2 linked regions of the Streptomyces ficellus genome follow. The protein of the gene in region 1 interacts with the protein of each later gene in a pairwise test. Links are inferred from orthologs where the notes say so. Each region holds a gene or a part of one and is shown on either strand. Other genes may lie near its edges.

What was found. Proteins that work in one complex are often made in the same cells at the same time.
Region 2: the proteins of EIZ62_RS12390 (region 1) and rsfS interact in binary tests that used the Escherichia coli proteins (3 or more experiments, as listed by UniProt). The link is inferred for Streptomyces ficellus from one-to-one orthologs.

Annotation. Positions count from the first base shown.
Region 1 is NZ_CP034279.1:2,868,544-2,875,447, forward strand. Bases 1,529-4,427 are described here. They hold EIZ62_RS12390 (ATP-binding protein), read right to left. Parts: upstream 3,606-4,427; coding sequence 2,451-3,605; downstream 1,529-2,450. Other genes in these bases: EIZ62_RS12385 (DUF5682 family protein), read right to left, coding at 1,529-2,454; EIZ62_RS12395 (MmpS family transport accessory protein), read right to left, coding at 3,701-4,132; EIZ62_RS12400 (SWIM zinc finger family protein), read left to right, coding at 4,268-4,427. In the rest of the region: EIZ62_RS12380 (VWA domain-containing protein), read right to left, coding at 1-31; more of EIZ62_RS12385, read right to left, coding at 28-1,528; more of EIZ62_RS12400, read left to right, coding at 4,428-5,620; EIZ62_RS12405 (DUF5691 domain-containing protein), read left to right, coding at 5,636-6,904.
Region 2 is NZ_CP034279.1:4,968,083-4,974,924, forward strand. Bases 1,530-4,366 are described here. They hold rsfS (ribosome silencing factor), read left to right. Parts: upstream 1,530-2,647; coding sequence 2,648-3,085; downstream 3,086-4,366. Other genes in these bases: EIZ62_RS22180 (LCP family protein), read left to right, coding at 1,530-2,544; EIZ62_RS22190 (histidine phosphatase family protein), read left to right, coding at 3,082-3,735; EIZ62_RS22200 (hypothetical protein), read left to right, coding at 4,221-4,366. In the rest of the region: EIZ62_RS32015 (hypothetical protein), read left to right, coding at 1-145; nadD (nicotinate-nucleotide adenylyltransferase), read left to right, coding at 213-833; more of EIZ62_RS22180, read left to right, coding at 853-1,529; more of EIZ62_RS22200, read left to right, coding at 4,367-4,454; EIZ62_RS22205 (glycosyltransferase 87 family protein), read right to left, coding at 4,433-5,653; EIZ62_RS22215 (NADH-quinone oxidoreductase subunit NuoF family protein), read right to left, coding at 5,931-6,842. UniProt on the Escherichia coli protein: Functions as a ribosomal silencing factor. Interacts with ribosomal protein uL14 (rplN), blocking formation of intersubunit bridge B8.

The DNA of each region.
Region 1 (6,904 bases):
GCCAGCGCCGCAGCCGCTCGTCCTCACTCACCGTCCGGCCCCCAAGAGTTCGTTGTCGTCGTCCCCGGCCGCGCCCAGCAGCAGCCGCAGCAGGGGCAGCACCGCGTCCGCCCGCCGCTCGTCCAGTCCGGCCGCGAAGCCGGGCGGGGCGGCGCCCGCGCGGGACGGCCCCTGGGGTGACGGGCCGCGCCGCACCAGCTCGCCCAGCGTGCGCCGGACGCCCGGTTCGTACGCCGAGAAGGTGCGCCGCAGCAGCGGCAGCACATCGGTGAACGCCTCCGCCGGGACTCCGGTGAGCCAGGCGTCGACCAGGCCGAGCAGCCGCTCGTCGTGCACGAGCAGCATCCCGCCGCCGGGGTGGGACGTGCCGCCGCCGACGAACCCCTCGATCCACGCGGCCGCCCCGGCGGGCGGGGTGCCGGGCGAGAGGGCGAGCCCCATCAGCCGGGCGGCCTCGTCCGGGGCGAGCCGGCCGTCGTCCAGCAGCAGCCGGGCGGCCCGCCCCCGGATCACGCCGGGAACGCTGTCCCGCGCCGCGAGCCTGTGCAGGACGGCGGCCCACCGGGCGGTGACGTCCTCGCCGGTGTCCCCGCTCCCGTCCGCCGTGCCCGGCAGGAGCCGGACCGCGGTGTGGACGGCGTCGAGGTGGCCGCGCATCTCGTCCGCGCCGTCCGCGTCGAGGCCCGTGCACGCGGGCGGCAGGCCGACGCAGATCCGCAGGGCCAGCCCGGTGGCGACCTTCGCGAGCGCGGCGGTGTCCGTGGACCGCACGTCGCCGTAGCGCAGGGAGCGGGCCAGGGCGGGGAGGGCCTGGGCGAGGTGGCCGACGTCCGCGTCGAGCGCGGCCCGGTCGGCGAGGGCCCGCATCACCACGGGCAGCGCGTCGGGGAGGCCGGCCAGCAGGCACCGTTCGGCGAGGGCCGTGATCTCGGCGAGCGCGGTCGCCGAGGCGGCGTCCGCCCGGGCCCTGGCGGTGGCGGCCGCGAGCACGGTGGTGCCCCATACGCCGGCTTCGGCGACCTTCACGTGCAGTTCGGGCTCCCAGCGCAGCCGCCAGCCCTCCCGGAACGTGCCGGTGCCGGCGCGCCCGCCGGACGGCTCGCCCCAGTCGACGCCCAGCAGCCGGAGCCGGTGCAGCAGGCGGCTGCGCGCGGCGTCGGTGTCCTTGCGCAGGTCCAGGTCCAGCTCGCGTTCCAGGGCCTCGGGCTTGAGGCGCAGGGTGCGCTGGAGACGGGTGAGGTCGCGCTGGAGCGGGACTGCGGGGGCGCTGTCGGGTACCTCTCCGAGGGCGTCGCCGATGATCAGCCGGTCGGTGATGAGGCCGAGCGGCACGTCGGAGCCCTCGCACATCACCGCCCGTACGGCGTCGACGGTCTCGGTCAGCCCGGCGAGGGGACGCCCGCGCATGGCGGCGAGCGTCCCGGCGAGCCGTACGGCCTCGATCACATGGGCCGACGAGACCGTCCGGTCCTCGTCGCGCAGGAGACCGGCGACCTTGGTCATCCAGCGCTCGACCGGCCGGTCGGGCGCGGAGAACAGGTGCCCGTACCAGCCGGGCGAGTCGATGCCGGCGCCGTAGCCGCTGTGCCGGGCGAGCCTGCGGTGGGTCCAGGGCACCCAGGTGACGTCGGTCCTGACCTTGGGCAGCCCCTTGAGGAGCGCCCGGTCGGCGGTGACGGTGGTCTTCTCGGCCAGTGCCGGTACGTGCCAGGCGCCGCAGACGACGGCCACGCCGTCCCCGTGCGCCTTGCGCGCGGCGCGGAGCTGGAGGCGCATGTGGGCCTCGCGGACGAGGTCGCGGTCGTGCCCGCCGTGTCCGTAGGTCTCGCGCAGCGCCGCCATCGCGTCGGCGAGGCCGGAGAAGACGGCGAGGGGGTCGGGTTCGCCGGCGCCCGGGCCGAGGTCGCCGGCGCCCGGTGGTCCGTTGGGCGCGGCGCCGGTGCCCCGGTGCTCGATGACGTCCTCCCACCAGCGCTCGGGGTCGTCGTACCCGGCGGTCTCGGCGAGCACGGCGATGGGGTCGACGCGCAGGCCGTACCCCTGCCCGTCCGTGTCCCCGCCGTCCGCCTCCTCGCCCTCGCCGTCCCGCCAGGTCGGGTCCTTCGCCATGGCGAGGGTGTGGGTGGCGGGCAGGTCGATGAAGCGGACCTCCGCCCCGTGGGCGAGCGCCCAGCGGATGGCGACCCACTCGGGCGAGAACTCGGCCATCGGCCAGAACGACGCGCGCCCGGGGTCGTCGACCGCGTGCGCGAGCAGCGCGACCGGCGGGCTCATCCGCTCGTCGGCGGCGAGCGGCAGGAGGGCGTCCCCCTCGGGCGGGCCCTCGATCAGTACGGCGGTGGGCCCGGCCGCGTCGAGCGCGGCCCGCACGGCCCGGGCCGATCCGGGGCCGTGGTGGCGGACACCGAGGAGCAGGGGCCCGGTGGTGCCCGTCCGCATGGTGCTCGCGGTCATGCCGACACCTCTCGGCAGGCGCGGTAGAAGTCCTTCCAGCCGTCCCGTTCGCGGACGACCGTCTCCAGGTACTCCTGCCAGACGACGCGGTCGGCGGCCGGGTCGCGGACGACGGCGCCGAGGATGCCGGCGGCCACGTCGGCGGGGCGCAGCACGCCGTCGCCGAAGTGCGCCGCGAGGGCGAGACCGCCGGTGACGACGGAGATCGCCTCGGCCGTGGACAGCGTCCCCGAGGGGGACTTGACCTTGGTACGGCCGTCGGTCGTCACGCCGTCGCGCAGTTCGCGGAAGACGGTGACGACCCGGCGGATCTCGTCGATGCCCTCGGGAGCCGCGGGCAGGTCGAGGGACCGCCCCATCTGGTCGACGCGGCGGGAGACGATGTCGACCTCGGCGTCCGCCGTGGCGGGCAGCGGGAGGACGACCGTGTTGAAGCGGCGGCGCAGCGCGCTGGACAGCTCGTTGACCCCGCGGTCGCGGTCGTTGGCGGTGGCGATGAGGTTGAAGCCGCGGACCGCCTGCACCTCCTGGCCGAGTTCGGGGATCGGCAGGGTCTTCTCGGACAGGATCGTGATCAGGGTGTCCTGTACGTCGGCGGGGATGCGGGTGAGCTCCTCGACGCGGGCGGTCGCGCCCTCGGCCATGGCGCGCATCACCGGACTGGGCACGAGGGCGTCCCGGCTGGGTCCGTGGGCGAGCAGCCGCGCGTAGTTCCATCCGTACCGGATGGCTTCCTCGGGGGTGCCGGCCGTGCCCTGCACCAGGAGGGTCGAGTCGCCGCTGACGGCTGCGGCGAGGTGTTCGGAGACCCAGGTCTTCGCGGTGCCGGGGACGCCGAGCAGCAGCAGGGCGCGGTCGGTGGCGAGGGTGGTGACGGCGACTTCGACGATCCGGCGCGGCCCCACGTACTTCGGTGTGATCACGGTGCCGTCGGGCAGGGTGCCGCCGAGGAGGTAGGTGGCGACGGCCCACGGTGAGAGCCGCCAGCGGGCCGGGCGGGGCCGGTCGTCGGCGGCCGCCAGTGCCGTCAGCTCGTGCGCGAACGCGTCCTCGGCGTGCGGGCGCAGGGCCTCGTCACGGGATGCCGCTCCGGCGGCTTCCTCGACGGGCTCGGTGGCTTCGGCGGCTTCGGTGATTGCGGGCACGGTGATGGATCCCCCTCCAGATCATGTGCGACCGGGTGTGGGATCCACCGTGCACCATGCCACTGACAATCGGCCGGTGTGCGGCTCCGGTTGGGGGAGCGTCAGCCGGCGACGGGCGACACGGCGATGCAGCCGGTGGCGGCGGCCATGCCCTTGGCGGTCTGCTCCTGGATGACCTTGCCCTTGTAGGTGATCTTGCAGCTCATCTCGACGCCCGCGGGGTCGACGGCGACCGGGAGCACGCCGGGCGGCAGCAGGCCGCGGAGCTTCACGGTCTTCTTCCACGGCAGGGCGGGCTTCTTGACCGACTCGATCTTCGGCGTCGTCGCGTCCCCGCCGTCGGTGTGGTAGTCGATCGAGTCGATTCCCTTGCCGGTGATCTCGTACGTCACCTCGTACTGCTCGTTCACTTCCTTCTCGACCTGCTTGGCGGCCTCGTCCGCGACGGCGGAGCAGGCGCCGAGCCCGAGCACGAGTCCGCCGGCGACGAGCGCCGACGCGATGGTGCGGCTGGTGCGGCTGGTGCGGTTCATGTGGCTGACCCCCCGGGTGAGTTGACTGCGTCAAGGGCAGAAAACAGTAAAGGGAAGGCAAAGTCAACTGACGTGCGTCCCGGCGAATCCGCTGGTCAGGATCGATTGTCAGTGGGGGGACCTACGGTCGTTCACATGAATCAGCAGGGGGTGCGCTGGACGGCGGAACAGGTGCTGGCCCTGGCTCCTGACGACGCCTCACGCAGAGCGGGAAGCAAGCTCGGCACGGCAGGGCCGTGGTCGGGCGGCGGGAGCGACGGCTCGGGCGCGGTGTGGGGGCTGTGCAGGGGCAGCGGCGGCAAGCCGTACCAGACGGTCGTCGACACCACGGGTCCGGCGTACAGGTGCAGTTGCCCGAGCCGGAAGTTCCCGTGCAAGCACGCGCTGGGGCTGCTGCTCCTGTGGGCCGCGGACGGGGAGCCCCTGCGCGGCTCCGACGTGCCGGACTGGGCCGGGCAGTGGCTGGCCGGGCGCCGCACACGAGCGGCGGCCGGACAGGGGGACCGGGCGGGGGGCGGCCCGCCCGCGAAGCCCGCCGACCCGGAGGCGGCACGGCGCCGGGCCCAGCAGCGGGCGGCGCGGATCACCGCGGGGGCCGAGGAGCTGGAGCAGCGGCTGGCCGACCTGCTGCGCGGCGGGCTCGCCGCCGCCGACCGCTCGGGGTACGGGCTCTGGGAGGAGACCGCCGCCCGGATGGTCGACGCGCAGGCACCCGGCCTCGCCGGCCGGGTCAGGGAGCTCGGGGCGATACCGGGCTCCGGGCCGGACTGGCCCGTGCGGCTGCTGGAGGAGTGCGCGCTGACCCATCTCCTCGACCGCGCCTGGCTGGACGTCGAGCGGCTGCCGGAGCCGCTGGCCGCCACCGTCCGCACCCGGGTCGGTCTGACCGCGCCCGCCGACGGGCCCGTCGTGCGCGACCAGTGGTCGGTCCTCGCCCAGTACGACACCGGCGACGGCAGGCTGACCACGCGGCGCGTCTGGCTCCACGGGCGGGGCAGCGGGCGCACGGCCCTGCTGCTCTCCTTCGGCGCGGCCGGCCGGGCGCCCGCCCTCGCCCTGCCCGTGGGCCTGGCCCTCGACGCCGAGGTCAGGTACCACACGGGCGCGGGGCAGCTGAGGGCCGAGCTGGGCGAGCGGTTCTCCCCGCCCGTGCCCGACACCGGTCCGCCTCCGGGCGGGTCCGTGGCGGACGCCCCGGCCGCGTACGGGGCGGCGCTGCGGGAAGACCCGTGGCTCGACTCCTGGCCGGTGACGCTGACCGGCGTCATACCCGTGCCGTCCCAGGACGGCCCCTGGCTGCTGGCCGACGCGGGCGGGGGCTCCGCGCTGCCGGTCACCCCGGCCGCGCTCGGCCGGCCCGGCCTGTGGCGGCTGGCCGCGCTGTCCGGCGGGCGGCCGGTCACGGTGTTCGGCGAGTGCGGGCACCGCGGCTTCACCCCGCTGACCGCCTGGTCCGCGGACACGCCCGAGACGGTCCCGCTGACCTGACGCACGGAGGACACGATGACCACCACGACCTGGGAAGACCTCGTCACCTCGGCGCTGCTCGGCACCGACCGCCGCGCGCCCGCGCCCGAGGTGCTCGCGCGGGCGCCCGGCAAGGACGCGCCGGCCGCCCTGCTGGATGCCGCCGCCGTGCACACCGTGCGGCGCCGCGCGGGCCTGCTGCCCGCGCCGCCCGCCTCGCCCCTGCCCGAGCCGGCGCCGGACGACGAACGGCCACCGCTGCCGGAGGCGGCCCGGCTCCGGCTCGGCCAGCTGCTCGCGGGCCGTTCCGGCGCGCCCGCCGCCGGTGGCCGCCGCGGCACGGCGCCCGACCTCACCGAGCTGCTGCCCCAGTGGCTCGCCGCCGCGAACGCACACGGCCACCGGGCGCCCGCGTCCCTGCTGCCCGCCCTGCTGGACGCGGGCCGGGCCCGCACCGACCTGCGGCCGGCCGCGCTCACGTTCGCCGGGCCGCGCGGGCTGTGGCTGGCCCGGCTCAACCCGGACTGGCGGTTCGCCCTGCGCGGCGCCCCGGGCGGGACGTCGTTGCCCGACCCCACGGACCGGGACGGCGTACGGCGCCTGTGGGAGGAGGGCCTGTTCGCCGAGCGGGTCGCCCTTCTCGGAGCGGTACGGGAACACGACGCGGCCGCCGCGGCCACCCTGCTGGCGTCCACCTGGTCCACCGAACGGGCCGAGGACCGGCTGATGTTCCTCGACTCGCTGCGCACCGGACTGACCTACGCCGACGAGCCGTTCCTCGAAGAGGCCCTCTCCGACCGCAGCCGCAACGTCCGCTCCACGGCGGCCGAGCTGCTGTCCGCCCTGCCCCGCTCGGCGCTCGCCCGCCGCATGGCCGACCGGGCGTCCACCTGCGTGGGCCTCGACCGTACGGGGGGAGCGGCGTCGATCACGGTCGAGGCGCCGCACGAGTGCGACGCGGGCATGCAGCGCGACGGCGTCCTGCCCGACCCGCCCTCGGGCCGGGGCCAACGGTCCTGGTGGCTGGGTCAGTTGGCGGAGTCGGCCCCGCTCGCCCTCTGGCCGTCCCGGCTGGGCGGCCGCACGCCCGAGGAGATCGTCGCCCTGCCGGTCGCCGACGGCTGGCGGGACGAACTGCACGCCGCGTGGTGCCGGGCGGCGGTCCGGCAGCAGGACGCGGCATGGGCCCGGGCACTGCTCGGCCCGCCCACGACACCCCCGGCGACCGGCCCGGGCACCTCGTCCCTCGCCGAACGGTCGAAACTCCTGTCCGTCCTGCCAGACGGGGAACGGGCCGCGTGGGTG
Region 2 (6,842 bases), 2.1 Mb from region 1 along the record:
CGCCGCCAGTCTGGTCACGCTCGCCCAGGGCGGCGAGCACGCCGACCGCCACGCGAGCCTCAGCCCCTACATCACCGGCGGCGGCGCCCTCGTCGTGCTGCTCCTGCTGCTGTGGATCACCACGCGTTTCAACCGCGACCGCTGAGCCGGCCGGGCCGCGGCCCGCGACCGCCGGGACCGCCCGCGGCGCCGTGCCAGTAGGCTCTGCACGCATGGGAGACCAGCAAGTGCCTACCAGCTCCGGCAAACGCCGACTCGGTGTGATGGGCGGGACGTTCGACCCGGTCCACCACGGACACCTGGTGGCCGCCAGCGAGGTGGCCGCCCTGTTCCACCTGGACGAGGTGGTGTTCGTACCGACCGGGCAGCCGTGGCAGAAGAGCCACCGGAACGTCTCCCCGGCGGAGGACCGCTACCTGATGACGGTCATCGCCACGGCGTCGAACCCGCAGTTCTCGGTCAGCCGCATCGACATCGATCGCGGCGGGCCGACGTACACCATCGACACCCTGCGGGACCTCCGTGACCTCAACGAGGACACGGACCTGTTCTTCATCACCGGAGCGGACGCGCTGTCCCAGATCATGCCCGGTTGGCGCAACGCCGAGGAACTCTTCTCGCTGGCCCACTTCATCGGGGTGACCCGCCCGGGCCACGACCTGTCGGACGACGGTCTGCCCGAGGGCGGGGTCTCCCTGGTCGAGGTGCCCGCGCTGGCCATCTCGTCGTCGGACTGCCGGGCACGGGTCGCCGCCGGCGATCCGGTCTGGTATCTGGTGCCGGACGGCGTGGTGCGCTATATCGACAAGCGCCAGTTGTACCGGGGCGAATGAGCCACGGAGAGGGGCACCGGTGAACGACCAGCAGAACCCGTACGACCCGTACTACCCGCCGCAGCCGCAGATCATCGGCTACGACGCGTACGGGCAGCCGGTGTACCAGCAGGCTCAGACCCAGCACGAGCAGCAGCAGGCGCAGGCGCAGTACGACACGTACGCCCAGCCCCAGCAGCCCCAGCAGTCCTACGGCTACGACCAGTACGCCCAGGGCGGCCAGCAGCAGTACGACCCGTCCTACGCACAGCAGGGGTACGGGTACGAGGGGTACGCCGCCGGCTACGGGACCGGTTACGACACCGCCCAGCAGCAGCACCAGCAGGCCCCCGCGCCACAGCACGCGCGCGACCCGCAGCCCCCGGCCCCCGAGCCGGAGCCGGCGCCGTCCGCCGCCGTGCCGGGGCAGCGCCGCCCCGCGCAGTCGCCGCCCTCCGCGCCGGACGCGGACCGCGAGTACCGCACCGAGCAGTTCGCCTTCGTCGAGGACCCGGACGAGGACTCCGAAGACGTCATCGACTGGCTCAAGTTCACCGAGAGCCGCTCCGAGCGCCGCGAGGAGGCCAAGCGGCGCGGCCGCAACAAGGTCGTCGCGCTCGTCGTCGTCCTGGCCGTCGCCCTCCTCGGCGGAGTCGGCTACCTGTGGTCGGCCGGCCTGATCCCGGGCCTGTCCGGCGAGGAGACCAAGCAGGGCGGCGCCGCGAGCGGCCCGCAGAAGCGGGACGTCATCGTCCTGCACCTGCACAACACCGGGAACAAGGAGACCTCCACGGCGCTGCTGGTCGACAACGCCACCACCAAGCAGGGCACCACCGTCCTGCTGCCGAACGCCCTGTCCGTCGCCAACGACGACGGCACCACCACCACGCTCGCGAAGTCCGTCGACGAGGACGGCTCCACCGGCACCCGTGAGGCGATCGGCGCGCTGCTCGGCACCAGGATCACCGGAACGTGGCGGCTGGACACCCCGTACCTGGAGAACCTGGTCGAGCTGGTCGGCGGCATCGAGGTCAGCACGGACACCGAGGTGCCCGGCGCGAAGAAGGGCGACGCGCCCCTGGTACCCAAGGGCGAGAACCAGACCCTGAACGGGCGCATGGCCGTCGCATACGCGACCCACCGGGGTTCCGGCGAGGCGGAGGCCGCCCAGCTGGAGCGGTTCGGCCAGGTCGTCCACGGCGTGCTGCGCAAGATGTCGGACGACCCGGAGTCGGCGACGGTCACCGTGCAGACCCTGGCGCAGATCCTCGACCCGTCGCTGCCCGAGAAGGACCTGGGCGCCTCTCTGGCGAGGCTCGCCGAGCACGCCAAGGTCGGCGACCACAAGACGGCCCTGCTGCCCGTGCGTGAGGACGGGACCCTCAGCGAGCAGGCCACCGGCAGTGTGGTGAAGGACATCCTGGGCGGCTCGGTCACCGCACCCGAGCAGGGCGCGGCCGTCCGGGTCGGGGTCAGGAACGCCTCCGGCGACCAGGACGCCACCGAGGCCGCCCGGGTCGTGCTGATCAACGGCGGCTACTCGGTCCTGGACGGCGGAAAGGCCGAAACGGAGTCGTCGTCGCAGGTCATCTACGGTGACGCGGCGCAGAAGGCGAAGGCCGAGGAGGTCGCCAAGACGCTGGGCCTGCCGGCCGGCGCGGTGGAGAAGGGCACGGCCGCGGCCAACGCCGACGTCACCGTCGTCCTGGGCCAGGACTACGAGGTTCCCTAGGCGACGGGCAGGGAGCGGGCGCGGGGTCCGTTAAAGGTTTGCCGGGCTGTCGGCGGTACGTGAGACCCTGGGGGTGTTCTGGACCGCCGACGAAAGCCTGCATGTGACCGCCACTGACCGCTCCATCGAGCTCGTGACCGCCGCCGCCCAGGCGGCTGCCGACCGGCTCGCGCACGACATCATCGCCTACGACGTCAGCGACGTGCTGTCGATCACCGACGCCTTCCTGCTCGCCTCCGCGCCCAACGACCGCCAGGTCAAGTCGATCGTCGACGAGATCGAGGAGCGGCTGAACAAGGACCTCGGCGCCAAGCCGGTCCGCCGCGAGGGCGACCGGGACGCCCGCTGGATCCTGCTGGACTACGTCGACATCGTCGTCCACGTCCAGCACAGCGAGGAGCGCGTCTTCTACGCCCTCGAGCGGCTGTGGAAGGACTGCCCCGAGCTGCCCCTGCCCGAGGACGCCCTGAAGACCCGCGGCAAGGCGGAGGAGCACGCCCGGCTCACCGGTGCCGACGGCACGGACGGTGATCAGAGCTGAACGGCAGCAAGGGCGGCAGGGGCCGCCGGATCGTCCTGTGGCGGCACGGCCAGACGTCGTGGAACCTGGAGCGCCGCTTCCAGGGCTCCACGGACATCGAGCTGACCGACACCGGCGTCACCCAGGCACGCCGGGCCGCGCGGCTCCTCGCGGCGCTCAAGCCGGACGCGATCATCGCCTCGGACCTGAAGCGCGCGTCGGCCACGGCCGCCGAGCTGGCCGCGCTCACCGGCCACCGGGTCGACCACGACCCCGCGCTGCGCGAGACGTACGCGGGCGAGTGGCAGGGCCTGACCCACGAGGAGATCCTGGCGCGCTACGGCGAGCAGTACGCCGCGTGGAAGCGCGGCGAGCCGGTGCGGCGCGGCGGTGGCGAGCTGGAGACGGAGGTCGCCGACCGGGCCGCCCCCGTCGTGCTCGCCCACGCGGGGAAGCTGCCGGACGACGGCACGCTCGTCGTGGTCAGCCACGGCGGCACGATCCGCACCACCATCGGCCGGCTCCTCGGGCTGGAGTCGCACCACTGGGAGGGGCTGGGCGGCCTCTCGAACTGCTGCTGGTCGATGCTGGGCGAGGGTGCGCGCGGCTGGCGGCTGCTGGAACACAACGCCGGAACGCTCCCGGAACCGGTCCTCGGCGACGACGACTGACCCGGATTTCACTTTCCGGCTGGTCACAGGCTAAAGTTCTTCTTGTTCGCAGCGCGGAGCGCGAAGAACACGAGGGGCTATAGCTCAGTTGGTAGAGCGCCTGCATGGCATGCAGGAGGTCAGGAGTTCAATTCTCCTTAGCTCCACAGTCACCGAATCCCGTCCCCATAGGGGGCGGGATTCGTGTTTTCCCCGCCCTCTGGTTCCCCATCGCCGTCCACGGGTGGTGTGCACCGACCCCGCTGACCCCCGGGCCGGGCCATGGCAGAATCGGACGGCCGGAGGGGGACGACGACCCGGGCGGGAGGGAGTGCGCGATGGCGGCCGGCGGATTCGAGGAAGCTTCCGACCCGCTCACCGCGGCGCGGTCGCGCTCAGGACTCAGCTGCCCCGCGTGCGGTTCGGCCCACGTCGCCCAAGTACTCGGTGACAATGGCGGAGTGTCCTATGTGTGCACGTCCTGTGGCCACAGCTGGAGCTGATTGATGGGTGCGCACAGGCGGAAATGCGACTGGTGCGGCAGTGGTACGCCGATCGTCCGGGACATGGACCCGGTCAACCCCGAGTACCAGTACTGGTGCGAGGAGTGCGCGCGGGCGCTGATCATAAAGGGCGACCCCATCGAGACCTACCGGGAACTCGAGGGGGAGCCCATCTACGGGCGCCTGCTCGACGAGCACTGCACCCTCAAGCGGTTCTACTCCTTCGCCACCGCCTGAGCCGCTCGCCACTGACGGATCCCGAACGCCGCCAGGAGCCCCAGGCCGGTCAGCGTGTAGAGCCCGGACAGCAACATCTGCCAGCCGTTCTGGTGGAGTTCGAGCCGGACCGGCGCCGGAGCGTGCGGCACCCACCACAGGGCGAACGACGCGAACACCAGCGCCGTACCGGCGGTCCAGGCCGGCCGCACCCGGGTGGCCAGGAGTATCAGCATCGGCACGCACCACACCCAGTGGTGCGACCAGGAGATGGGGCTGACCAGCAGCGCCGTCGTCGCGCACGCGACCACCGCCACCGGCCGGTCGTCCCGCAGCGCCGCCAGGACCGCGACCGTGATTCCCGCCACACCCACCACGACGGCGGCGACCAGCCACCACACGCCCGGGTCGGTGGTGTGCAGCAGCCGGGCCAGCACGCCGTTCAGCGACTGGTTCGCCGTCTCCTCCTTGCGCCCGACCCGGCTCGTCTCGAAGATCATCTCCGTCCAGAACCGGCGCGAGTCGTACGGCAGGACGACGGCGGACGCCACCGTCACCCCGATGAACACCCCGGTGGCCGTCGCCGCCTGCCGCAGCCACGGGTTCCACTCCCACCGCCGGCCCCCCGCACGCGCGCGTGCCACCCCGACGACCAGCAGCAGCACCACGAACAGTCCCGGGGTCAGCTTCACCGCCGTGGCCAGGCCGATCCCCACCCCGGCCCACCGGTTGTTCTCCCTCCGGGTCAGGTCCCACAGCACCGCCACCGCGATCAGCAGGTTGATCTGCCCGTACCGCAGCGTCGTCCACACCGGCTCGCACCAGACCAGGACCGCCGCCACCCACAGCGCCGCGCCCGGCCGGTCCCGGCCCACCAGCCGCAGCGAAAGGTGCACCAGCGCCAGCAGCAGGAGCAGGTTCCCCGCGGTGGCCAAGGTGCGCATCTCGGGCACACCGAGCAGCGTCAGCGGCGTGAACAGCAGCGCGGCGAACGGCGGATAGGTCGTCGGCAGGTTCGCCGATGTGGCGCGCATCGCATACAGATCGCCCCCGGCCAGGACGGTCTCGCCCTCCGCGCGGTAGACGGAGAGGTCCAGCATGGTGACGTTGGCGGCGCGCTGCGCCACCCAGAACGCCACAAAGGACACGAGGCAGGCCGTCACGGCGGCGGCGAGGGGCAGCTCCCGAAGGCGCGCCCGGAAGGTCAGGGTCACGGTCACGAAGGGCGACGCTACCGGCCAGAGCCCTACCGACCGTAAACGATTTGGTGAACCACCGGGGGGACCGTGTAATGTTCTCTGTGTCGCCGCGAGGGAAACCCGCAAGGGAGACCCGGCCAGGAGGAAACTCCAGGAGGGCGGCACACCGCAAGGGGCTATAGCTCAGTTGGTAGAGCGCCTGCATGGCATGCAGGAGGTCAGGAGTTCAATTCTCCTTAGCTCCACAGAACGTGGAAGGCGGGCCATCCGATCGGATGGCCCGCCTTCCTTGTGTCCGTCAACCCCGGCCGCTGCCCAGGGCCTTGCGGTCGGCGCTCGGCAACGCGGGACGGGACGGCCGCTCCTGGGGGCCCTGTTCGAGCCGCAGCGCCAGCTCGGGGCAGCGTCGCACGGCGAGCTGGGCGCGGTCCCGCAGGTGCGTGGGCACCGACGCCTCCGACAGCACCGGATAACCGTCGCGGCCCATGCGGATCAGCTCCGGGAGGATGTCCGCGCACAGGCCGTGGCCCTTGCACAGCGTCCAGTCGACCGCCAGCTTCTCGCCGCTCGGAATGGACTCCACGGCCTCCTGGTAGCCCGGCTCGGGCAGCGGCAGCGTCCCGAGCGTCGGACGGCCGCAGCCGCCGTGCAGCACGTGAGCCGCCAGGTCGTCGGTGAAGGCCGACAGCGTCGAGCTGAAGAAGCGCGCCGACCCGTCCGGGTGCTTGCACACGCCCCGGCCCTTCACGGCCTGCGTGACCTCGCGCAGCGCCTCCAGGGCCGCCGGCCCGCCGCCGTTGAGCACGTCCGACAGGCCGCCCGCCGCGGCGGGCAACCCCAGTCGGCAGGGGCCGCACTGGCCGGCCGTCTCCGCCGCCAGCCAGTTCGCCACGCGCTGCGCCTCACCCAGCGGACAGGTGTCCGGACCGATCGGCAGGATCGCACCGGCTCCCAGGGCGCCCCCCACGGCCGCCATGGACTGCTTGGAGATGACGCAGTTGTCGACGGCCATGGAGTCGATCCAGTTGCCGTGGTAGCCGCCGGTCAGCACCCCCTGAGGGGTCTGCGGGGCACCGGCGAGCTGGAGGACGTACCGCATGGGGACGCCCGTCGGCACCTCCACCACCATGGGCCGGGCCACCTGCCCGGAGATCGTCAGCATCACCGTGCCCGGCTCGCTGTCCAGCCCGTGCTGGCTGTAGCGGCCCGC